Regions from separate parts of the Limosilactobacillus secundus genome, predicted to be linked through region 1. Evidence: predicted binding sites of a transcription regulator. Region 1 holds the regulator's gene; the other holds the start of a gene.
The links. Region 1 encodes HrcA, which represses chaperone genes, less so after heat shock. Its sites were predicted from a motif close to TTAGCACTCNNNNNNNNNGAGTGCTAA; they were not measured.
Positions count from the first base shown of each region.

Region 2: LMB57_RS02530 (ATP-dependent Clp protease ATP-binding subunit) is a predicted target of HrcA. The motif match lies at 5,137-5,163, and genes of this name have one in related genera.

Region 1 covers NZ_JAJGUA010000022.1:20,743-33,292, reverse strand. Annotated here, with positions in the region: gene LMB57_RS00685 (Ldh family oxidoreductase) at 1-127, opposite strand, end outside; gene LMB57_RS00680 (C69 family dipeptidase) at 200-1,615, opposite strand; gene lepA (translation elongation factor 4) at 2,004-3,839, opposite strand; gene dnaJ (molecular chaperone DnaJ) at 3,970-5,121, opposite strand; gene dnaK (molecular chaperone DnaK) at 5,250-7,115, opposite strand; gene grpE (nucleotide exchange factor GrpE) at 7,140-7,712, opposite strand; gene hrcA (heat-inducible transcriptional repressor HrcA) at 7,725-8,777, opposite strand; gene LMB57_RS00650 (hypothetical protein) at 8,897-9,268, shown strand; gene ribF (riboflavin biosynthesis protein RibF) at 9,330-10,277, opposite strand; gene truB (tRNA pseudouridine(55) synthase TruB) at 10,290-11,195, opposite strand; gene rbfA (30S ribosome-binding factor RbfA) at 11,400-11,759, opposite strand; gene infB (translation initiation factor IF-2) at 11,779-12,550, opposite strand, start outside.
Region 2 covers NZ_JAJGUA010000025.1:11,277-23,826, reverse strand. Annotated here, with positions in the region: gene LMB57_RS02560 (lysylphosphatidylglycerol synthase transmembrane domain-containing protein) at 1-286, opposite strand, end outside; gene LMB57_RS02555 (glycosyltransferase family 4 protein) at 286-1,314, opposite strand; gene LMB57_RS02550 (glycosyltransferase family 4 protein) at 1,317-2,534, opposite strand; gene ptsP (phosphoenolpyruvate--protein phosphotransferase) at 2,769-4,499, opposite strand; gene LMB57_RS02540 (phosphocarrier protein HPr) at 4,499-4,765, opposite strand; gene LMB57_RS02535 (hypothetical protein) at 4,887-5,072, opposite strand; gene LMB57_RS02530 (ATP-dependent Clp protease ATP-binding subunit) at 5,352-7,550, shown strand; gene LMB57_RS02525 (ECF transporter S component) at 7,609-8,217, opposite strand; gene LMB57_RS02520 (MucBP domain-containing protein) at 8,367-9,092, shown strand; gene LMB57_RS02515 (hypothetical protein) at 9,222-9,908, opposite strand; gene LMB57_RS02510 (ATP-binding cassette domain-containing protein) at 9,908-10,771, opposite strand; gene LMB57_RS02505 (GntR family transcriptional regulator) at 10,752-11,135, opposite strand; gene LMB57_RS02500 (KxYKxGKxW signal peptide domain-containing protein) at 11,296-12,550, opposite strand, start outside.

The DNA.
Region 1 (12,550 bases):
ATGAGATCCCGCGCAAATCCGCATCAACTAGAGTGTCTGCTAATAATTGACTGTCATCTTGGTTAAATCCCAATTTTGTAAAAACTTCTACTAGATAATGTCGTTCATAGGTTGCTTGAAGTCTCATTTTCATCCTTCTCTCATTTTATACTAATTATATTTTAATAACAAAGAGAAAAACGTCAATATTCAAAGTCGCTTAAAGGTTGGGATCCATCTTAAATGACATCTTTGAAAGCTCACAGCCTTCAGTTAATAATTCAAAGAAGAGGGCCTTTGTCCGTTCATTATAATGGGTAGCTATTTCATGATTTTGTCCAGTTAGATAATCAATTAGTGCCTGGCCTTCAAGACTAGCTGCTTCTTTATCAACCTGCGCAATTTTACGGCGTGCCCATTCATTTAGCTCCTTTTGGTAGTCTTCATCTTTTTCCATAAATTCTTGATAATGACTTTCAACGACCTCTGCTAAGGCTTCATTTAACCAGAATGCAGATTCTAAGTTCATTTTTTCAGGTACGTTTCGATATGATTCATCAGTATCGTCAGCATTAGCAAAAAATGGAACATAAGGGTTAAATGCTGGGACTCCTAGTTCAATCCAATGAATACTTGTTTTATATTTATTCAGATTACGCACTTGTAAAATATGTGATTGAGCTGTTCGTGATAAAGAGATAGCCCGGTAAGTCTTACGTTCAGGAGCATCCCCCATTGGATCGTAAGGTGTCTCATTAAAATGCGATTTTAAAACATACTGGATGTCTTCATTAGCAATCTTAAATTCAGCCTTACGGATAAATGGCATTTCAGAATCTTCGGGACGTTGGCCTAATGAAGCGTTAGGACTAAGGTAACGTTGAGCAAACCAAGTCCGCGGTGTATTGTAGTGACGGTCTTTTTGTGTACTGGTACCAAAAATATGGCGGAAATCCCACCGGTCATGGTCAGGGTTTAATTGGTGGTCTTCAACAAATTCTTGAATTCCATCAGCCCACATATAATTATCAGGATCATCAAAATCAATATCTTCAATTGCTACTTGGTTAGGAGTAACAGCATAGCAATCATCAGGAATACGAACTGCAACCCATTGGTGACCAGTTACTACTTCCATATACCAAATCTCATCGGCATCTGCAAATTGCATCCCGTTTCCCTCAGCAGCCCCCAATTCAGCAATTAATTTTCCCGTATATTCAACTCCTTCACGGGCAGAATGAATATACGGTAATACTAAAGTACAAAGTGAGTCTTCTGCCAGGCCATTTTTTACGTATGGATCATATGCTAACACCCGATCATTTGCATAAACACTCTCAGTAAAGGAAGCTGCCACATTTGCTTCATTAATTCCATCTTCTTCATTAGGTCCTGCTGTTTGATCAAGGGTAGGCGTAGAAGTATAACGCATTCCCTCTTCCGGCAAGGCTACAGTTACTTTATTGTAAGGTGATACGTAGGTTTCGTGGCGTCCCTTTACTGCCGGTTTTACTAAAAATCGCTTGGGTTCAATTGCCTTTACGCGATCTTCATTACGGGCAATATAATTAGCACCATCGAGAGAAGCCTTCTTACCGACCATGATTGATGTACAAGCATCTTTATTTTGCATATTTATTTCCTCCTCAAATAATAGCGATTACATTATCTATGATACGCTAATTTTATGAGGGCTGCAGTATTAAGCGAGTATAAAAGCCCACCATGTTTAATCAATGATGAAAAGATTTGAATGAGGGTCTGTTAAATTGAGGAGAGTCCTTGTATTACTATTTATGGAGATTACCTTCCTTTCTATATGTTTTGGCGATTTCATTGTATCAGAAGGCGAGCCTCTTTTTAGTTTAAAAACAAAAATCTGATATTGGTATAGAAAGTGATATTTCTATATCAACATCAGATATTATAGAGCCCATTTAATTTTCATAGTTTGCGTCATACCCACGCAACTATGTTATTAGAGGCAGATGCAAAGACAACAACCGCCTTTACATCAACGTTTACTTCTCGTCCAATTGCTCATCGGTCTTCAAAACGGCCATAAAGGCGGCCTGAGGAATATCAACTTTTCCGACAGCCTTCATCCGTTTCTTCCCACGTTTCTGCTTATCTAATAATTTAGCACGCCGGTCTGGATCCCCAGTATGAATACGGGCAGTAACATCTTTCCGGTAGGCTTTAATATTAGTTCGTGCAATAATCTTTGAGCCGATTGCAGCTTGAATTGGAATTTCAAAGTTTTGCCGTGGAATGATCTTCTTTAATTTAGCAGTAATTTCCCGACCACGTTCTGCCGCAAAGTCACGGTGAGCAATAAAGCTTAATGCATCCACCTTATCGCCATTAAGCAAGATGTCAATCTTAACCAAATTACTTGGCCGGTAGCCATCAATTTCATAATCTAAGGAAGCGTATCCCCGTGTAGAACTCTTTAACTTGTCAAAGAAGTCAAAAATAATTTCTGACAACGGAATATGATAAATAACGTTTACCCGGGTATCGCTTAGATATTCCATTGTATCAAAGTCTCCCCGTTTCCGTTGGCAAAGTTCCATTACTGGGCCAACATAATCATTGGGAACCATGATTGAAGCGCGGACATATGGTTCCTTAATCGCTTTAATGGAAGAAGCGTCTGGCATTTCAGCCGGATTTTCCACTTCCTTTGTTGTCCCATCCGCTAATTCAACATGGTAAGTAACAGATGGCGCAGTCGTGATTAAATCAAGATTAAATTCACGTTCAAGTCGTTCTTGAATAACGTCCATGTGAAGTAATCCTAAGAAACCACAACGGAATCCAAATCCCAATGCTTGCGATGATTCCGGTTCAAAAGTTAATGCCGCATCATTAAGTTGAAGCTTTTCCAACGCATCACGTAAATCATTAAATTTAGCATTATCAGTTGGATAGAGTCCAGCATATACCATTGGCGTCATTTGCCGATATCCTTCTAACGGCTTATCTGTAGGATTATCTGCACTTGTAACCGTATCACCGACCCGAGTATCTTTAATGTCTTTAATTGCCGCGGTGATGTAACCTACATCCCCAGCCATCAACACATCACGTGCCAATGGTTTAGGAGAGTTAATCCCTACTTCTGCTACCTCATATTCGGTACCACCGTTCATTAATTTAATTCGGTCACCTTTTTTAACAGTCCCTTCAACAACCCGGACACTAAGGACAACGCCCCGATAATCATCATACTTTGAATCAAAGATAAGGGCTTTTAACGGCGCGGTTAAATCTCCTGTTGGTGCTGGGACGTCTTTAACGATTTTTTCCAGGACTTCATCAACGCCCATTCCAGTTTTAGCACTAATATCAACTGCCTCATCAGTATCTAAACCAATCTCGTCTTCAATCTGTTTCTTAGTACCCTCAGGATCAGCAGAGGGTAAATCGATCTTATTGATAACAGGTAAAATTTCAAGGTCATTGTCAAGCGCTAAAAAGACGTTAGCAAGGGTCTGTGCTTCTACTCCTTGCGTTGCATCGACTACTAAGACGGCACCTTCACAGGCAGCAAGAGACCGTGAGACTTCATAAGAAAAATCGACGTGGCCTGGTGTATCGATTAAATGGAAAATGTAGTCTTCACCGTCTTTAGCATGATATGTCAGAGCGACGGCATTTAATTTGATTGTAATGCCCCGTTCTCGTTCTAGAGGCATATCATCAAGAATCTGGTTTTTCATTTCACGTTTGCTGATTGAATCAGTCATCTCTAAAATACGATCAGCAAGCGTTGATTTTCCATGGTCAATGTGGGCAACAATCGAGAAATTCCGAATGTGTTTTTGCCGCTCTTTCATTTCTTCTAGGTTCATTTAAAAAGACTCACTTTCAACGAATATTCTTTATCTAGTATACCAAATCATCGTTTAGAATGGGAAAACTTCTGCTAGATATACAAAAAGCAGGAAAAATATTAAGTTTTTCCTGCTTCATAAAAACTATTTATTTATCCTCAAAAGCATCACGTAACTTATCAAGAACTGTCTTTTTCACACCCTTAACATCTTCACCGCTAGCAGCCGCGAATGCTAACATTGCTTCACGTTGACGTTTGTTAAGGCTCTTAGGTGTTTTAACGTGGACAGTAACATGTTCATCCCCGTTACCATTACCGTTAAGGTGTGGAACACCCTTGCCACGCAAGCGGAAATTAGTTTCTGATTGTGTTCCAGCAGGAATTTTAAGGTTGACATCACCATGAACCGTTTTAACTTTTACTTCGTCTCCCAAGGCTGCTTGAGCAAACGAAATATCACGATCAACGTAAATTGTTGAACCATCACGCCGGAATTCTCGACTTGGTGTTACTCGGAAGACAATATACAAATCTCCGGCTGGGCCACCGTTCTCACCAGCATCCCCTTGATGTTGGAGCCGCATTTGTTGACCATCATCAACACCGGCAGGCACCTTCACTTCTAGCTCATGACGTTCGTGGACATGTCCTGCACCATGGCAAGTATCACAACGATCTTCTGGCTTAATAATCCTTCCAGTTCCATTACATTCTGGACAAGTGGTTTGAGTTTGCATATTGCCTAGTGGTGTTTGACGAACGCTCGTAATCACTCCGGCACCATGACACCGTGGACAAGTTATTGGCGATTTACCAGACTTAGCTCCGGTTCCATGACAAGTCTTACATTCTGCATCACGGTCATACTTGATAGTAGTTGTTTTCCCAAAAACCGCATCCATAAAATCAAGAGTCATTGCATATTGTAAATCACGCCCTTGACGCGGGGCTGTTGGGTCCCGATGAGTACGACCACCGCCGCCAAAGAATTGACTAAAGATGTCGTCAAAGCCGCCACCAAAGTTAGAATAAGCTTGACCACCACCAAAGCCGCCAAAGCCTTGACCGCCAGCACCTTGTGGGCCAGCTGAACCAAATTGATCATATTGAGCACGTTTTTGACTATCACTTAATGTCTCATATGCTTCATTAATCTTCTTAAACTTTTCTTCTGCACCAGGCTCGTGGTTAACATCTGGGTGGTATTTTGCCGCAAGCCGACGATATGCACGCTTGATGTCTTTTTCGGATGCATCCTTAGAGACACCTAAAATGTCATAATAATCTTGTTCTGCCATATAATAAATACCTCATTACTTTATTGCTTGTTTAGTTATACCACAGCCAGCAAACGAAAGTAAAAGCCAAAGTCCTTTTTTCTGGCCTTTGGCTTTTACACTAACATTTTAAGACTGTTTACCGCAGGCTATTTCTTGTCGTCTGGTGTAACGTCCTTAAAATCACCATCAACAGTATTGTCATCATTACCGTTGTCATTACCATTTTGTTGGTTATCACCAGGTTGACCATTAGCAGCGCCACCTTGTGCACCTTGTGCTTGTTGGTAAAGCTTTACGCTAAGGTCTTGAATAACTTTGTTCAAAGCATCCTTCTTAGCTTTCATTTCATCAAGGTTGCCGCTTTCTTTAGCCTTCTTTAATTCGTCACGAGCACTTTCAGCCTTCTTGATATCATCTTCAGGAACTTTACCCTTAACTTCCTTCAAAGTCTTATCAACTTGGAAGAGTTCTTGGTCAACTTCATTCTTTAAGTCAACTTCTTCCTTCTTCTTCTTGTCGGCTTCAGCATGCTCTTCAGCATCCTTCTTCATCCGTTCAATTTCTTCATCACTTAAGCCTGAGTTAGACTTGATAGTGATGTTTTGCTTCTTGTGAGTTCCTTGATCTTCAGCAGAAACATTAACAATACCGTTCTTATCGATATCAAATGTAACTTTGATTTGAGGAACACCACGAGGAGCAGCAGGAATATCAGTTAGTTGGAAGTTACCCAAAGTCTTATTGTCTGCTGCCATTGGACGTTCACCTTGAAGAACGTGAATGTCAACAGCTGGTTGGTTATCAGCAGCAGTTGAGAAGATTTGACTCTTTGAAGTAGGAATAGTTGTGTTACGATCAATCAACTTAGTGAAGACACCACCCATGGTTTCAATACCAAGTGAAAGTGGAGTAACATCAAGTAATACAACATCCTTAACATCACCAGTAAGAACCCCACCTTGAATAGCTGCACCAAGAGCAACGGCTTCGTCAGGATTAATTGAGTGGTTAGGTTCTTTACCAGTTAATTCCTTAACCATTTCTTGAACGGCAGGAATACGAGTAGATCCACCATTTAAGATAACTTCATCAATGTCGTCAAAGGTAAGATCCGCATCTTTCAAAGCATTCAATACTGGTTGCTTTGTCCGTTCAACTAAGTCATTAGTTAATTGGTTAAATTGTGCCCGACTTAATGTCTTTTCCAAGTGCAATGGGCCGTTTTCACCAGCTGAAATAAATGGTAAGCTGATTTGCGCTTCTTGAACACCTGACAAGTCTTTCTTAGCCTTTTCAGCAGCATCCTTCAAACGTTGAAGAGCCATCTTGTCTTGAGAAAGATCAACACCGTGTTCTTCCTTAAAGCCATCGATTAACCAATCCATAATCTTTTGGTCAAAGTCATCCCCACCTAAATGAGTATCACCATTAGTAGAGAGAACTTGGAAGACACCGTCACCTAATTCAAGGATGGAAACATCGAATGTACCACCACCAAGATCATAAACAAGGATCTTTTCATCTTTGTCCTTCTTATCAAGACCGTATGCTAATGATGAAGCAGTAGGTTCGTTAATAATCCGCTTAACATCAAGGCCCGCAATTTTACCGGCATCCTTAGTAGCTTGACGTTGAGCATCATTGAAGTATGCAGGAACAGTAATAACTGCTTGAGTAACAGTATCACCAATGTAATCTTCAGCATATTTCTTAAGGTATTGCAAAATCATTGCTGAAATTTCTTGTGGAGTATATTTCTTACCATCAACTTCAACAGTGTATCCTGCTTCACCCATGTGACTCTTGATTGATGAAATAGTGTTAGGATTAGTAATTGCCTGACGCTTTGCTACTTCCCCAACTTGAGTTTCACCATTCTTAAATGAAACAACAGATGGTGTTGTCCGACTTCCTTCTGGGTTGGTGATAATCTTAGGTTCATTACCTTCCATAACAGCAACCGCAGAGTTAGTAGTACCTAAATCAATACCAATAATCTTATTACTTGCCATAATTTATTTCCTTCTCTCACAAATTTATTGAGCTACAACAACCATTGCTGGGCGTAATACCCGGTCTTTGAGTTGATATCCTGCTTGAAGAACATTAACAACAGTTTCAGGCTTCTGACCTTCTTCGACCGGAACAGTTTGAACTGCTTGGTGAAGAGTAGGATCAAATGTTTCACCATCAGCTTTGATTTCAGTGATGCCATGGTCATTTAATGCCTTGACAAGGTGATCATGAACCATTTGAATACCCTTTTTAAGTTGTTTACCATTATCGTCTACAACTTCAATTGCTAATGCTCGTTTAAGGTTATCAAGCACTGGTAAAATTGACTTTGCTAAATCCTGACCATCATATTTAAGGATTTGAGCCCGTTCTTTATTAAAACGATTAGTCATATTTTGAATTTCTGCTTCTGCTCGTAAATATTTGTCATCTTTATCAGCGAGCTGCTTCTTTAAGTCAGCGATCTCTTCCTTTAATTTGGAAGTTTGATCATCCTTCTTATCTGAAGCCTCTTTTTTTATATCTTTTTTAGGTGCCTTTTCATTTTCAGGCGCAGTTTGTTTTTGTTGATCTTCTTGTTTTTCCTTGGCCAATTAACTCGCCTCCTATGAATCATAATAGTGACGGTAGAAATCTAATAGCCGTTTTGCTAATTCTTGGCGAAAGGCATTTACAATTCCAATTGTCCGTGAATAAGGCATCCTTGTTGGACCAAGAACTGCAATAATTCCTCGTCCATATTGTTCAACATTATAACTTGCAGTAATCAAGCTATAATCATCAAGAAGCTTATTCTTAGAGATTTCCTGACCGATTTTAACATTAACTCCATTATCTGAGGTAAGCGTCGAATCCAAGATATTCGATAAATTGTCATTCTTATCTAACAAGCCATACAGTGATTGGATTGCGTGGGGATCATGAGTACTTGCAAAATCCAGTAAGTTCAGTCGACCACCAACGAAAAAACGCTCACGTGCTGCTTGAGATAAGACATTATCAAAAATATCAAGGAAGCCATCGGGACTATGCATATAATGCAGAACCTGAAGTGGGATATCATCTTTTAGTCGTTTTACCACTTCTGATAGCGGCAAACCAACTAATTGATCATTAATCATTCTAATTACTGCCTGCATTGCATCTGTGTCAATGTCCGGCGGCAAAGTGAATGACTGATTTTCAACCTCACCGCTGTCGGTAACTAAGATCGCAATAACCTTATGATTCCCCAGCGGTACAACTCGAAAGCCACTCAAACGAACACTTTCTTGCTCAGGCTTTAATGTAAAAGCAGTATATGAAGTTAAGTTTGATAAGATATCTGCTGAATGCGAAATAATTTCGTCAATCTTTTGAAAACCAGTTCCAAGTGAGTTTTGAATCACTACCAGATCATTATCAGTAACTGCTTGTGGATCAAGCAAGTTATCGACATAATAACGATAACCTCGTTTCGATGGAACCCGGCCTGATGAAGAGTGCTCTTTTAAGATCAAATCATTGTCCTCTAAAACCGCCATCTCATTACGGACAGTTGCTGAACTGACCTTAAAAGGCAACTTTTCTGCTAAATGTTTTGATCCAACCGGTTGACCAGTTGATGTGTATTGACGTACAATCGCTTGCAGAATCTTTTTCTGTCGTTGTGTTAGCATCGTATATCACTTCCCCTTTTAGCACTCATTAGGGTCAAGTGCTAAACACACTGTATAATATACCAATTACTACCCTAAAAGTCAAGAAACGTCAAACAATTTTTAAAGGAGCTTTATCCATGAAACATAAAGAACATCGCTATATTCAACCCCAAAATACTCAAGAAGCAATGTTATTAATTCAGAAGTTATTTAATAAATACCGTAATGCGCCCCTAACGAATGAACTATTAGAATACCATAACAACCTAATCTATCGCTTGCAGTCAGATATTAAAGACGAAGCAACTAAGGAGAACAATCTTAATCAACTGAAAGCACTTGCTTCCATGACTGAAATTATGCGGAACTGGACAACAGTGCGCTTAAACGGCCAGCCTTTTAACGGGAAAATGCGGCATTTCAAATTAGTGACTGATGGCGGATTCAAATTTGAACGAAATATTCATAAGATTAACCAGACTACCAGTCATCGTGGAAGTCGGCATTAAAAAAAGAGGTTTGATAAATCTTGTTGGCACAATTGCCACGAAAGATCAATCTAAACCTCTTTTATTTATATTTTTCTAAAATACGCCGGGCGTTTTGTTCATCTTGTTTCATCTGTGCAACTAATGCATCCGCTCCCGTGAACTTTTCTTCGCCACGAAGATACTGATACCAACGCACAACTACTTCCTCGCCATACACCATTTGTTGAAAATCAAATAAGTTAATTTCAACCGTTAATTGATTAGCATCGCCAAATGTTATGTTGTGACCAACGCTTGCCATTCCATTATACCACTTCTTACCGAGCTTAACTTTGACGGCATAGACCCCAATCCCAGGAAGTCGCTCCTCTTCCGGATGCTCAACATTGATCGTAGGAAAGCCAAGTGTTCGTCCACGAGCTAAGCCATGAACTACTAAGCCAGTTGTTTGATAAGGATATCCTAATGCTTGATTAGCTGCTTTCACATTACCAGCATCAATTAATTTTCGAATTTCTCGAGAACCAACCTTTTCTTGACTTCCATCCTCAGTAAATTTGGGCACAGTAACAACTTCAAACCGCCCTGCTGCATATTTAGGAAGTAGCTTCATTGATGCAATATCTTCTTTACCATAAGTATGATCAAACCCTGCCACGACCGTTTGAGCATGAAAGCCTACCAAATACTCATCAACAAACTGCTGAGGAGAAAGGCTTGCGAATGATGATGTAAAACTTATTAAATAAATCCGATCAACATCAAGATCGTTTAATAATTCAAGCTTCCTATCGACCGTTGATAAATATTTAAAGCCGCCCTTATATTGACGATAAACAATTCCAGGAGCATGATCATACGTCAAAACTACTAATGGCAATCCTTTTTCACGGGCAATTTCACGGGCACGTTTGATTACTGCTTGATGCCCCCGATGAACACCATCAAAGAAACCCATTGCAAGTACAATTGGCCCCGCAGGAATTAGGCTTTTTTCCAAAGGATGGTGAATTTTTATAACTTGCAACTCCTACACTCCTCAATTAACTGCAAACATTTTAGTTGGCTTATACATTTTATTTTTCGAATCAAAATGATACAGTGCTTTTACTTGTCCATCAAATGATAACACAATTTCCTTCTCGCTAATATTAAGTTCACTTGGAGAAAGCCATCCTCCATTTTGAACCTTTTTCCATTGATCCACTTGAATCGTTAATTGCGGATATTCCTTTAAAGCATAATCTAAAGGATACAAGTATTGCTGGAGAGTTTGGGTCGCAACAGCATCTCGAACGTCGTCTAAACTTAAAGTCTGATCAAGAGTAAAGCCTCCACTCTTCAACCGCGTTAGCAAACTCATTACTCCTGGATACCCTAGTTTACGTGCAAGATCCACAACAAGTGTCCGAATATAAGTGCCCTTACTACATTCAACATTAAAACGGATTCGTTGTTGTTTATTTTTCTCATCATACTTTGAGCTTAGTAATTCAAATTTACTAATAGCCACTTGCCGTTTGGGCCGTTCAACAGTTTCCCCAGCTCTTGCATATTCATAAAGTTTTTTTCCATTTACTTTTACAGCCGAATACATCGGTGGGATTTGTATTATTGTCCCCGTTAATAAATTCATGGCTGCTAATATTTCACTAGTGGGAATTTCATCTGCAACTACTTTTTCTTCAATTTTGTCTCCATCAAGGTCTTGGGTAGTAGTCGCAAACCCAATTAAAAGCTCACCTTGATATTGTTTTCCTGACTGCATCAAATAGTCAACAACTTTGGTAGCATTTCCAACACAAATTGGTAAAACGCCCGCTACACCTGGGTCAAGCGTTCCTGAATGACCAATCTTTTTAGTTTTTAAAATTTGTCGTAGTCGACTAACACAGGCAAAACTAGTCATCCCGCGTTCTTTATATAAGGGTATTATTCCATCCATCGTTATTCCTCCAAGGGGCTGTGGTATAAGTCAAGTCACTTTCACAAAAGACAAATAGCATAAGCGTAGTACAACAATGGCCTCCATCGCTCGGTAAAACCGAACGTTGGAGGCCTCTTGTTGCTTGCGGGAGCTCCCAGAGGCTAACTTCATGGCGAAAAACGAACTCACAAGTAACTTCTGTCTCGCTCCCTTTTTTGCTAATTATTTTTCTTTTTTGTGTAAGTCGTTAATGAGTTGATCAATTCGACTACCGTAAGCAACTGATGGGTCTCTTACAAATTTGATTTCTGGAGTCTTAAAAATATTAAGACGTGCGCCTAATTCACTGCGAATTAACCCAGTCGCCTTATCTAATCCAGCCTGTGCCTTTTCTGCATCAGAAGCAAGATCTGACAAGATACTGTAATAGATGGTTGCTTGCTGGAGATCACCAGTAACATCCACACCTGTAATTGTAACGTTTTGTACACGTGGATCACGAACACGTTTTAACAAGATTTCATCAACATCTTTTTGAATTTCTTGAGCTAAACGATCTACTCGATATTGTTTACTTGGCATCTTTATCTCTCCTCAGTTTTTATTTAACTGGAACTTCCTTCATCTTGTAGGCTTCAATAACATCCATTTCCTTAATATCATTGTAGTTTTCAATTGTCAAACCACATTCGTAACCTTGCTTAACTTCTTTGACATCATCTTTGAAGCGTTTAAGACTACCTAATTCACCTTCGTAAATAACAACACCATCACGAACTAAACGGACTTTTGCATCACGGGTAATCTTACCAGACGTAACCATTCCCCCGGCAATTGTACCAACCTTTGATGCCTTATAGATTTGACGAACTTCTACTTGACCAATTGTTTCTTCTTTGTATACCGGTTCAAGCATCCCCTTCATCGCATCTTCAACTTCTTCAATTGCATCGTAAATAACACGGTGAAGACGGATATCAATACTATTAGAATCAGCTAATGTCTTAGCTACGGCAGTTGGACGAACATTAAATCCAATGATAACCGCATTCGATGCTTCAGCCAAAGTAACGTCACTTTGATTAATGGCACCAACAGCTTGGTGAATAATATCAACACGAACACCGTCAACTTTAATCTTTTGAAGGCTTTGACTTAAAGCTTCAACTGATCCCTGAACATCGGCTTTAATAATAATTGGTAAGGTCTTCATTTGACCCTTCTTCATAGTTGCAAAAAGGTTATCTAATGTAACATGAGAAGTCTTTTGACGTTCTTTATCCATTGCACGTTTAGCACGTTCTTCACCTGCTGCACGGGCAGTCTTTTCATCATCAAAGACAACAAACCGATCCCCAGCTTCTGGTACTTCA
Region 2 (12,550 bases), on a different contig from region 1:
TTGAGAATGGAGTAATTCCATTAAATAGTTGTTCAATTAATGGTAATCGTAATGCATCCTTCCAGGTAAAACCATCGTGACGATCATTCATAAAAATCTTTACGACAACCGCTTCTAAGCCTAAATATAAACAAATACAGCCAAGTGCAACGAGCATCCATCCCCAATTAATGGCAGAAACATCTTGTAACAATAGGTGGATGTTTGAGTTACGTAATGAGTAGCCGAGAATTCCAATTCCAATAATTAGCATTATGCTTAACACTAACCAATTGCGCCTGCTCACTAAGCCTCCCCCTTTCGCGCTTGCTCCTGATAAAACTTAGTCCAAACAGCTGCTAAATGTTCTTTTGAGTACTCCTTAGCAGCTCGCTGGGCTTGAGTTTGCCAATGTGCCAGTCGTGCAGGATCATTGCGTAATAATGTCAACTTCATTTGCATCTCATTGACATCTTTAGCTGGCTCGTAATCCCCTTCAATAATAGAATGATAAAGGTCAAGATCGCGCAACATTACTGGTATCCCACAACTAAAGGCCTCCAAGACAGACATTGGAAATAGTTCATTATATGAAGGTAAAAGAAATAGGTCGGCAAGATTATTCAGCTCAGCAATCTTATCCCGCGAAACAATTCCTGTAAAATGTAAATTAGCTGGTGGATTATCTACTACCTTTTTTAATTCACTATAGCCATCTGTTAAACGACCAAAAGAAAATCCGCCAGCCCAAAAAAACTCAACGTCTGGATTTTGTCGAGCAAGGCGAATAAAGTCGGGGACCCCTTTTCGTTCTTGAACCTGGCCGCTTCCTAATACCACAAACTTATCGGCAGCAATCCCATATTTTTTTCGAAGAGCACTCCGGTTAACAGCTGAATATGGATGGAAACGATCGTTATCAACAAAGTTAGGGATATAGGTAATCTTTTTTTCAGGAATCCCATATGCTACTAACTGCTTGATAAAAGATGGATTCACAACTACTAACTGATCCATTCGTTTATAAAAGGCAATAATATAATGATAAAAAAGCCCGCGAAACGGTTGCGGGATTGTCAGGCTTCCTTCTAACGTCTCAGGAAGAAAATGCACATAGCCAATCTTTCGGCCCCGCTTTTTTGAAAAAGTTGACAGGTAAAAAAGAGGGTCGATTGTGTGATAATGACTGATCTGACTCTTCCCATAACGGTTGATTTCAATTTCAAATTTGTCACTGCACTGGTTGCGCAACAAGTTAATTAATTCAAGATAGGCGCTTCCTACTCCTTGTCCCGCAACCTTATCTGCAGATGAAAACATTGTTATTTTAATCATCATTAGCTCCTTGGGCGGTGAAAAAGACGATGCGATTTTTCAGCTTGATTAAGTTCATCATGGACGGCCATATCGTTTTGACAATCTTGGTAGAACTTAACAACCTTTTCAACAAAGACTTCTGCTGAAATTTCATGTAGCTTCTGTTGCCGTCTCTCCCTTGATTCTGAGTTTTTTGGTTGGTTAAGGTAAAACAGGACACCATTAACCAAGTCAGCCCGCTTTTGAAAACTAATGCCAATCGCTGAATCGTCAATCAATTGGTCAGTATATTCACTACGCATAACCACAATTGGCAAATCTGAGGCAAGGGCTTCATCATAAGTCAATCCTTGTGATTCAGAATCGGAGGCGGAAACAAAAACATCTGCCATTTGGTAATAATGGTAAACTTCATCATTTGATATCTCACCAGCAAAACTAATATTGTCATTAAGCTGCATTTCACGAACCTGACGCTCCAGAGTATGTTTTGCAGGCCCATCCCCAACGATAAGCAATTGTGCATTAGGCTTTTTTGCAAGAATATCTGGCATTGCTTCTATCAATGAGTGGATATTCTTTTCATACGCTAAGCGACTAAGAGAAAGCAAAACTGGTGTCTCTTCACGATAGCCTAACGTTGCCCTTAAATTAGCAATTTCTTCTGCTGAATCTCGTTTACTATATACCCGTAAATTAATCCCAGTCGGAATAACACGAATTGGCGATTCAACATGATAACTGGTTAAAGTATCCAAAACACGGTCGCTTGGAGCAATAATTCCAGAAATATTTTTTAAATAAAGATGCGCAAGCCGAGCAACATCATTCGGCTTAAGAATATGCCCATTCGCAATATAGTGGAGATAATCCTGATACATCGTATGGTAAGTATGGAGACAGGGAATATGCAAATGCTTGGCAACTGTCTTTCCCATAACTCCAAGCGCAAATTCAGTTTGATTATGAACTATATCTAATTGGAACTTTTTAGCAAGCTTAATGGCTCGAAATACGCCACGCACCGCAATTCGACGATCAGAAAACGAAACAAAAGGAATGCTTGCAAAGCGGTATATCCCATTTTCAACATCATCATGTTTAGCCTTAGGATCAGTTGTCGTAAAAATATATACATGATGTCCCTGAGCAATCAATTCATCACGAAGCGTCTTAATCGAAGTCGCCACGCCACTCACCTGAGGGAAATATGTATCTGTAAAAATACCAATATTCAACCTAACTGCTCCTTTTTCATCATAAGTTTTCTAGATAATAATTAGTCATAACTGCTATTATACTAAAGCATTCACTGAACCGCAAAACAGATTTAAGAATATTCTAAATCTTCCTCCTAATAGTAACAAGACTCGGGAAGCCTGATTAAGATTTCTTTACAAAATCTTTTAATAGTGAGAATAAAAAATAACCCTCTTGACGTAGTAAATAATCAAGAAAGTTATATTCATTTATTAAAGTTTTACCTGCGGAACATACTTTTCCACTAATTTTTGGACCGCTGCGGCAGTTTCAGCATGAATCGCTCGGTGAACTAATGGTTGTAATTTGCGCGTGTTCAACTGGTTAATTAAAGAACGAACACGTAAAATCTGACTACTGCTCATTGAAAATTCATCAAGCCCCATTGCCATTAATAGAGGAACCGCATAAGGATTATTAGCCATCTCTCCACACATTCCGACCCACTTACCTTCAGCATGCGCAGCTTCAATCACTTGCCGCACCATCCGTAAAACCGCCGGATGAAGTTCTTGATATAGGTATGCTACTTGCTGATTTCCGCGATCAACAGCGAATAGATACTGAACAAGATCATTACTGCCAATGCTAAAAAAATCAACATACTTTGCAAAATGTTCAGCCATAACCGCAACTGCCGGAATCTCTAACATCATGCCGACTTCAATGTTTTTAGCAACTTGAATACCTGCTTGCTCAAGCTTTTCTTTTTCATCGTCAAGAATTGCGCGCGCCGCTTGAAACTCTTCAATTGTTGCAATCATCGGAAACATAATGGCTAACCGCCCATAAACAGATGCACGAAGAAGGGCGCGCAACTGGGGACGTAATATTTCCGGGCGTGCCAACCCAATCCGAATAGCACGAAAACCTAAGTAAGGATTGTCCTCATGAGGAAGAGCAACCATCCCCAGCTTTTTATCGCCGCCAATATCAAGCGTTCGCGCGACTACCCGTTGTCCGTTCATTACCGAAACAAATCTTTTATAAGCATTAAATTGCTGCTCTTCAGTTGGCAATTCATCCTTGCTCATATAGAGAAATTCTGTTCTTAAAAGGCCAATCCCCTCGGCGCCATCCTCTTGAGCATCAATAACGTCAGCAAATGTTCCGACATTAGCCCCCACTTCAAATCGACGTCCATCAGCACTCACAGTTTGCTTATCTTTTAACGCACCCCACTTTTGCTGCTCCTGGATAAATTTACCAGCTAACAAACGATAATGCTCAACCTCTTCATTCGTTGGATTAACAATCACTTTGCCATGAATCCCATCAACAATCAGCAAGTCGCCATCATGAATAATCGTAGTAGCATTCTTGACGCCAACGACAGCTGGTAACGAAAGCGTCTTACTCATAATTGTAAAGTGAGAAGTGCGTCCACCATTAGTTGTAACAATCCCTGCAACATATCGCTTATCAAACTGGGCAGTATCAGTAGGTGTAATATTATTAGCAACAAAGATCGCGCGGTGGTCTAAAATTCCTGGGTCTGGTAAAGAAACATTCAATAGGTGACTCAAGACTCGTTTGGTCACATCACGCAAGGCGGTTGCCCGCGCATATAAATATTCATTATCATTCTTGCGTTCAAAAATACTTAAATAATAATCTTCAACACGTTTAACAGCCCACTCTGCAGTATCATGATGGCTATTAATACGGTCAATAATCTTCTTTTGTAAAGTCGGATCATCTAAAATCGCAATTTGGGTATCAATAATCGTCACTGCCCGTTGACCTAGCAACTCATGGGCACGCTGAGACAAATGCTGAAGTTCAGCCTTGCTTAACGCAAAAGAATCATGAAGCCGGGCGACCTCATGATTCTCATCAGCTGTATGCTGTTTTTTTATAGATAGATCTGACTCTACTAACAGGTGTGCCGGAGCAATCGTAATACCACTACTAGCAGCAAGTCCGGTTAGTAGTATAGACATTAGTCAGTCAATCCTTCTTTCTTCATAGTTTCAGCAACGGTGTCCAAAGCTTCTTTTTCATCGTCACCATTGGCAGTAATAGTAACCTTAGCGTTTTGACCAACACCAAGGGACATTACACCCATGATTGACTTCAAGTTTACACTCTTACCTTCGTATGAAAGAGTAATATCAGATGAAAACTTTGAAGCAGCTTGTACCAAAATAGTAGCTGGACGAGCATGAATACCAGTTTCTGAAGTAATTGTAAATTCACGTTTTTCCATATTAATCAGTCTCCTTCGAGCAGATATAATTAATTTATTATCAGTAGCTTTACCACTGATACACCTCGATAATTACATTTTAGCAATTGTAAGCGTTAAATACAAGGCTACATCTTGCGATTTATCGCTCTCTTAATTGATAAATAATTTTACCGCCTCGCTGCGCTTCGCCTTCAATTTGCGAACGGTATGCATACGAGTGAAAAATCGGTTGAAATTTCTGAAAATTCTCGGGAGTAATTACAAAACGATCAATCTTTTTATTTCGCAAATCATCCAATAATTGTTCAAAATTTTCTTCTGCCATTCAATCACCTCAACATAAAATTCTATCTTCTCATTATACACGAAATCCCGATCATCCTTCTATTTTAGCATTCATAGCTAAAGAGTGCTAAAATCAAAGTGAGCTGTTTTCGGCATTTCTAAGTAATTAGTTATGTTGGAAAAGGTTACTCTTTACTTAAAGAAAATATTTAAGTTTTATGGCTTGCTTTGCGATAAAAAGTAAGTATAATATTAATCAATGGTCAAGAAAGGTCAAACGCTTTCTTGATAAAACTATTTTAGGAGGTATTAAATTCAGATGCAATGTCAATACTGTCATCAAAATCCAGCTACGATTCATCTTCAAATGAATTTTAATGGACAACGGATTCAAATAGACCTCTGCCAAAATTGTTATCAAAAATTACAAAATCTACAAACAGATATGATGAATGGAGGTAACGGAATGAATAATTTCGGTTTTGGAAGCCTCGAAGACTTCATGAACGCAATGAACAATATGCAAAGTCAAGCGGCCGGTGCTAATGGTCAAAACATGAACAGCCAATCCCAACGGCAAGGTGGCGGCCGGAATGGAAAGGGAATCCTTGGTCAATATGGGATCAACCTTACTGATCTTGCCCGCCAAGGTAAAATTGACCCAGTCATCGGGCGCGACAATGAAATTAAACGAGTGATTGAAATTTTAAACCGCCGGACTAAGAATAACCCGGTCCTAATTGGTGAAGCGGGGGTTGGTAAGACTGCCGTTGTTGAAGGCTTAGCTCAAGCAATCGTTAGCGGCCAAGTTCCCGAAAAGCTTGCTAACAAGGAAATTATCCGACTCGATGTTGTTTCTTTAGTTCAAGGTACTGGAATTCGGGGGCAATTTGAAAAGCGGATGCAACAATTGATGGAAGAAGTTCGCAAGAATAAGAACATTATTCTCTTTATTGATGAAATCCACGAAATCATGGGTGCGGGAAATGCTGAAGGCGGGATGGACGCTGGAAATATTCTTAAACCAGCTCTCGCCCGTGGTGACTTCCAATTAGTTGGTGCTACTACCCTTAATGAATACCGAAAAATCGAAAAGGATGCAGCTCTTGCACGGCGGTTCCAACCAGTTGAAGTTGATGAACCATCAGTTGAAGAAACAATTCGCATCTTAAACGGGATCAAAAATCGTTATCAAGATTACCATCACGTTAAATACACAGATGACGCAATTGTAGCAGCTGCTAAACTCTCTGACCGCTACATTCAAGATCGTTACTTGCCCGATAAAGCTATCGACTTACTCGATGAAGCAGGATCAAAGAAGAACTTAACACTTAAAAATGTAGATCCAAACGCAATCGAAAATGAAATCCACACAGCTGAAGCACACAAGCAACAAGCAGCTGATAACCAAGACTATGAAAAAGCAGCTTTCTACCGCGATCAGGTTGCTAAGCTTGAAAAGGCAAAGAAGGAAGCTGAAGAAAACCATACTGAAGATTCTGCAACCGTTACTGTTAAGGATATGCAGAGCATCGTTGAAGAACGGACAAATATTCCAGTTGGTGACCTGCAAAAACAAGAAGAAAATCAACTTCGCGACCTTGATAAGAAGCTTGATGAACACGTTATTGGTCAAACCCAAGCAGTGGATAAGGTTGCCCGTGCCATTCGTCGTAATCGAATCGGATTGAACAAGTCTGGTCGCCCAATTGGTAGTTTCCTCTTTGTGGGTCCTACCGGGGTTGGTAAGACTGAAACCGCTAAGCAACTTGCCCTCCAATTGTTTGGTTCTAAGGATGCCATGATTCGGTTCGATATGTCTGAATACATGGACAAGACCTCTACTTCTAAATTAATCGGGGCTGCTCCTGGTTATGTTGGTTACGAAGAAGCTGGACAGTTGACTGAACAAGTACGGCGGCACCCTTATAGCTTGATCTTACTTGATGAAGTTGAAAAGGCGCATCCAGATGTTATGCACATGTTCTTACAAATTCTGGATGATGGTCGTTTAACTGATTCTCAAGGACGCACTGTTAGCTTCAAGGATACAATCATTATCATGACATCTAATGCCGGAACTGGTGATTCAGAAGCAAGTGTTGGTTTCGGTGCTGAGTCTAATGGTAGTACTCATTCCATCATTGACAAGTTGACAAACTACTTCAAGCCAGAATTCTTAAACCGGTTTGATGACATCGTTCAATTCAATGCCCTTTCCAAGGACGACTTGATGAAGATTGTTAACTTAATGATTGATGATGTTAATAACATGCTTGCTGATAAGAACTTGCATATCGAAGTCACTAACAATGTTGAAGAAAAATTAGTTGATATGGGCTTTGATCCAAAGATGGGTGCTCGTCCTCTTCGCCGAGTAATCCAAGAACAAATCGAAGACCGGATTGCTGATTACGTTCTTGATCACAGTGACGCTCATAAATTAGTTGCTAAACTTGATGATAGTGGTGACATTGTTGTCGAAGAAACTAAAGAAGTACCAACAATTGCTTAAAAATAACTAAGTATAAAAAACGAGGCTGAATTTTTCAACCTCGTTTTTTATATTACGCTCAATTTACTTCCAAACGACGGCGGACCTCCAATACCGGAAGAGCAACCATTGGAACAATAATAATCGCCAATATCAATTCAGCAAGCCCATTAGTCGCCATGACTGTTTCTAAAGCAATTAATAAATGATTAACATTTACCCCATAAGTTTGCGCAACTGCTGGAGTACGATAAAATAGATAAATAAAGCCTAATACCAAGCCAGTATTAGTAAGAGTCCCTACTATTGCAGCACTTACCGCGGCGATATATTTTGCTTTGACCAAACAACACATAAGAATAAAAGTATATCCTGCTAAAATCCCAATCATAATGCGAGGAACCACGGAAACAAGCGGGTTAACAAAAACTAAGGGAGCAAGCGGACTACTTGGTGCCACAAATGCCCGCACCCAAGTCAGGAGCCCCCAAATACCACCAATAATTGCGCCATCAACGGGACCCAACACAATTGCCGCAATAATGACTGTTACATGAAGGGTCGTAATACTAAGCGGCCCCAGCGGAATGTTGCCAAAAAATGGGACAAAATCTTGTAAGAGAATAATTGCGATAAAGATTGCTAATGTCGTATTATGCCTAATTTGTTGGTGCCGTGTTTTTGCCATTTTTCTTCTCCTAAATAAATTTGAATAGGCTTATTGTAATAAAAAAATCACCTATTCGCAATTCTCAAGAGAAATATGGTCGTTCCTTATCGTGTCAACTACTAAAAAGCGCTATAATAATAGAGAATTAAGGTTACGGAGTGTTAATAATGATTGACAAATTTAAAACAGGAAATCCTATCTGGGTTTACTATAATGATATTGATTCAGGAGCAAACCTTACCGTTCCGCAATTACTACGCGGATTTATCGGTCAAGAATACCAAATTGAACAAAAACAATTTCCTAATTACCGCTATGTAAAGACTGAAGGTGAAACTAAGGGAACATTCGATATGCGGCAACGAATTGTACACCTTTTTTATCGAAAACAGAATTGGGGAGAGGTCCAATCAATTGAAATGTATCTCCACCTCGATGCCCCGACACAAGTATTTGATACAGCTGGTGGAATGCCAGTCGGTGCCCCGCTTCCTGCTGATATTACAGTTAAATCCTTCCACCGAGTTGCGACTAAGAATGGTCAGTTTTGGTATGAAATTGGCGCTGATCAATGGATTAAGTATGATCAAATGCACGTTGTTGACAATCCATTCAACCAGGATATACGGAAAGAAAAGTCAAAACTCATTAATAATTTAACGGTAATTCCCTTGAAGAATGTTCAAGCCAAAGTTGATTATCTCCATAATAAGTCAATCAATGTTTATGATGCGCCTTATGGAAATAAAGTGGCAGAAATTCCAAATGGGGAAACAATTACCCTAATTGGAAAATTAAACGATAATGATGAGATTACCTGGTACCAAGTAGGTCGCAAGAAATATATTACTAGCAACTACATTCAAATTGAATATCCAGAAGATGATGAATAAAAAAGCGAGAGGCTGGGAGAAAACTTTTGTTTTCTCTCAGCCTCAACTGCTTTTATGAACAATAGTAAGATAACGTGGAACTAGCTTTGCGTCGCCACAAGGCTGGAGTTTAATTCTCACTCACTTCTATTAATCCCGCCGTAATTGAATTTTATTATTAAAGAAACGCGCTAAAGCATAAACGATGATTAAGTAAATAACCAAGATTACCCAACCAGTAACGTTTGAGATTATGATTGACTTAAAGACACCACTAGCAGAAAGCGCTGGGATTAAGCCAACCAGTGAATAAGCTAACATCATCAATAATACTAGGCAAGCTATCGGAAGCCCAATTCCTACAATCCATTTCCACCGACGATTTAATAAGGCAAAACCATTACCAATTGCCATCATCGTTAAAGAAAGACTGAAATACGATAAAAGACTATGCCAAGTAGAAGTAAAGTCAAACGGTGCATACCTCAAGTCCACCAGTTGTGCGATAAACCAAACTACTAATGTCATTAGGAAAAGAGACAAAATCCGCCCTTGCCATAGTGCTTTACGAGAAATACCATTTTGAATTGCCCATTTAAAGTCAGTATAAGGAGTTACAAGGAAAATCGCCATCAAAAGCACGTTTAAGATTGATGAAGCAATGCTTGGGAGGGCATGGAGACTAACCAAAAAAGACTCAAGGTTGTGTGAAATGATTAATCCAAGCAGGTAGATTATTAATGCTATTCCTAGCCCCCACCCTAAGGCAATTCCTGTAGCATGACCCGCTTGTTGAAACATAGTTGAAATAACGAGGTTCCTCTTTTGATTTTCCATTAGTATTCTCCCCCATTCGTTAAGTAAATGAATAAATGTTGCAAATCATAATGACCAATCTTAACTTGATCAGGAATCACACGCTGTTCATCTAAATGATCAAGTAAGTAGGCAGTCTTAATATTCCCCATCATCTCTGTTTTAAGAACTTTTAAACCTGCCGTATACTCATCAACCATTTTTTCTGGACCACTAATCGCATAAGCCTTGGCTAATAAACCATCTGTACCTTCATTAATAATGATGCGGTGTTGATCCATGATGAGGACATGTTCGACTAATTGTTGAATTTCTTCAATCAAGTGGGTTGATAAGACAAAAGTTCGTGGTCGTTCTTGATAAGTCTTAACTAATTCTTTATAGAAGCTATCACGATGATTAGCATCTAAACCTAAAATCGGTTCATCTAATAAAACGTAATCGGCATTGACTGCTAAAGCGACGATTAGCTTGGAGGCTGTCCGTTGCCCCGTCGATAAGTTAGTAATTTTCATCCGGTCATTCAAGCCAAAAACCTTTAGGAGACGCTTTGCTAGGTCATAGTCAAAGTTATTATAAGCGGCATCAGCCAAGTCAAAGGTTTGACTTATCTTCATGTGACGCGGATAAAGATTAACTTCACTCATCAAAAAGATCTTGCTGAGGAGGTCATCATTGTTATTAACGTCTTCATTACCAATTTTTACTTCTCCGCTCGTTGGAAAAATCCGGTTGCTCATAATATTAAGAAGAGTCGTCTTCCCTGCCCCATTCCGGCCAAGGAGCCCATAAATTTTAGCAGGCTCTAGAGTAAATGAAATATTATCCAATACTGTTTGACGTCGATACTTTTTGATAATGTTTTTAACCATTAATTGATCCATCGTTCTCACCTCGTTCGATTAAGTCTAATAAATGCTGCTTGGTAATCCCGAGCTTACCCGCTTCAACTAACAAACTCTTTACATAGTCGTTATAAAAACTTTCTTTACGTTGTTCCATAATTTTTTGTTGTGCACCTTTTTTTACAAACATCCCTAGTCCACGTCGCTTTTCTAAGAGGTCTTTATTAACTAAAATATTCATCCCCTTAAGAACTGTTGCAGGATTGATATGCAATTGCTGAGAAAGCTGGGTCGTTGATGGTACCTGCGAACCTTCATCAAAGCCCCCAGAGAAAATCATCTCTTCAAGCTGGTCAGCAATTTGCTGATAAAGCGGCGTCGAATCATTAAAGTCGAAATTCATAAGTGCACCTCCTTCTTGTTTAACACTCCATTACTTATGTAACTAAGTATATATGTAAAGGAGAGATTTAGCAAGAGGGTAAAAGAAAAAACTTCCTGCTCGGCTGAGGAGGAAGTTTTTTAGGGAAGTCATTAAATCTAAACAACCAGATAAAAATGTTTTAAATACGATTCCTAATTGCCCATGCTGGATCAATCCATTCACCATGTCCAGTCGCTTGGTTTGGATCAGTCCAACTTGGTACAAATGAATTTTTAAGGTCAACACCATAATTTGGACTAGTATTGATTCCCAAATGAAGATGATCCTTGTCACGGTAGCCAATTACTTGGCCCGCGTAAACAATATCGTTTGGTTTTACAGTAATCTTATTCCGGTTACTAAATGCTTCTTGATAGACATAAAGGAAGCGACCATCCCAAATCGTTGTAAACCACCACATTGTTTGCCCGTTATTATCACGAACCGTATTAACATCTAATACGCGACCACCATGAACGGCATGAACAGCTGAACCAGGGTGGTCCTGGGTCCCAAAGTCTAAGCCATCATGGTAGCCATTCTTGCGAATATTGCTGGTATAGCCAAATTTTTGCCCCTGATAATGCCAACCTTCGCCAGACTGTGGGAACGGCCAACTCCATCCATCGTTTTGTGGAAGCGCACGGGCAATTCCATCATTTCCAAAGTTATAGCAATGACCATCGACCCAGTTTATTCCGGTATACATTTGACCATGCAATTGATCATTGTATACCCATAAATCATCTGGATCTGGTTGGCATTCATAGCCATCAGAGAAATAATAACGGTTCCCATTAATTGTTCGCCACCCAGTTGCTAATTGACCATTTACTGGATCATAATAAACGGCCCCACCATTAAGACTCTGGAAGCCATCATTAATGTCAATTTGTGGAGACCAGAAATCTAGATAATTACCATTGCCATTTGCATCATCCGTATAACGATGAATAACTTTAATTCCCCGATGATTCATTGCTGCGCTAACAGGTAAAGTTGCAGCAAAAGCCGACTTATTGTTATTAAGCCATGACGTATTCGAACTATTTAGGTTTGAGTTTGTATTATCTAATTTGACTCGATAGAACTCATGACCATCAAGGCCAACAACAATTAAATATTGATAAGGTCGGCTATTTTCACCGATTGCTTCATGCCATCCCTTAATATTAATACTATTGCCGTCCAAGCTAACATTAGCATTTCCCATATTTGTGGAGTAATTACCACTAAATTGATCAGTTACTCCCTGGTTAAGATATGGGTTGCCATCAGTAGCTGCTGAAAAACGTAATAAGATTTGAAGATTACCGTTAACTAGTTTATTGAGTTGATCTGTACTTAACTTAATATCCGTACTGAAACCACTCTTTGCGCTCCCATACATTGTT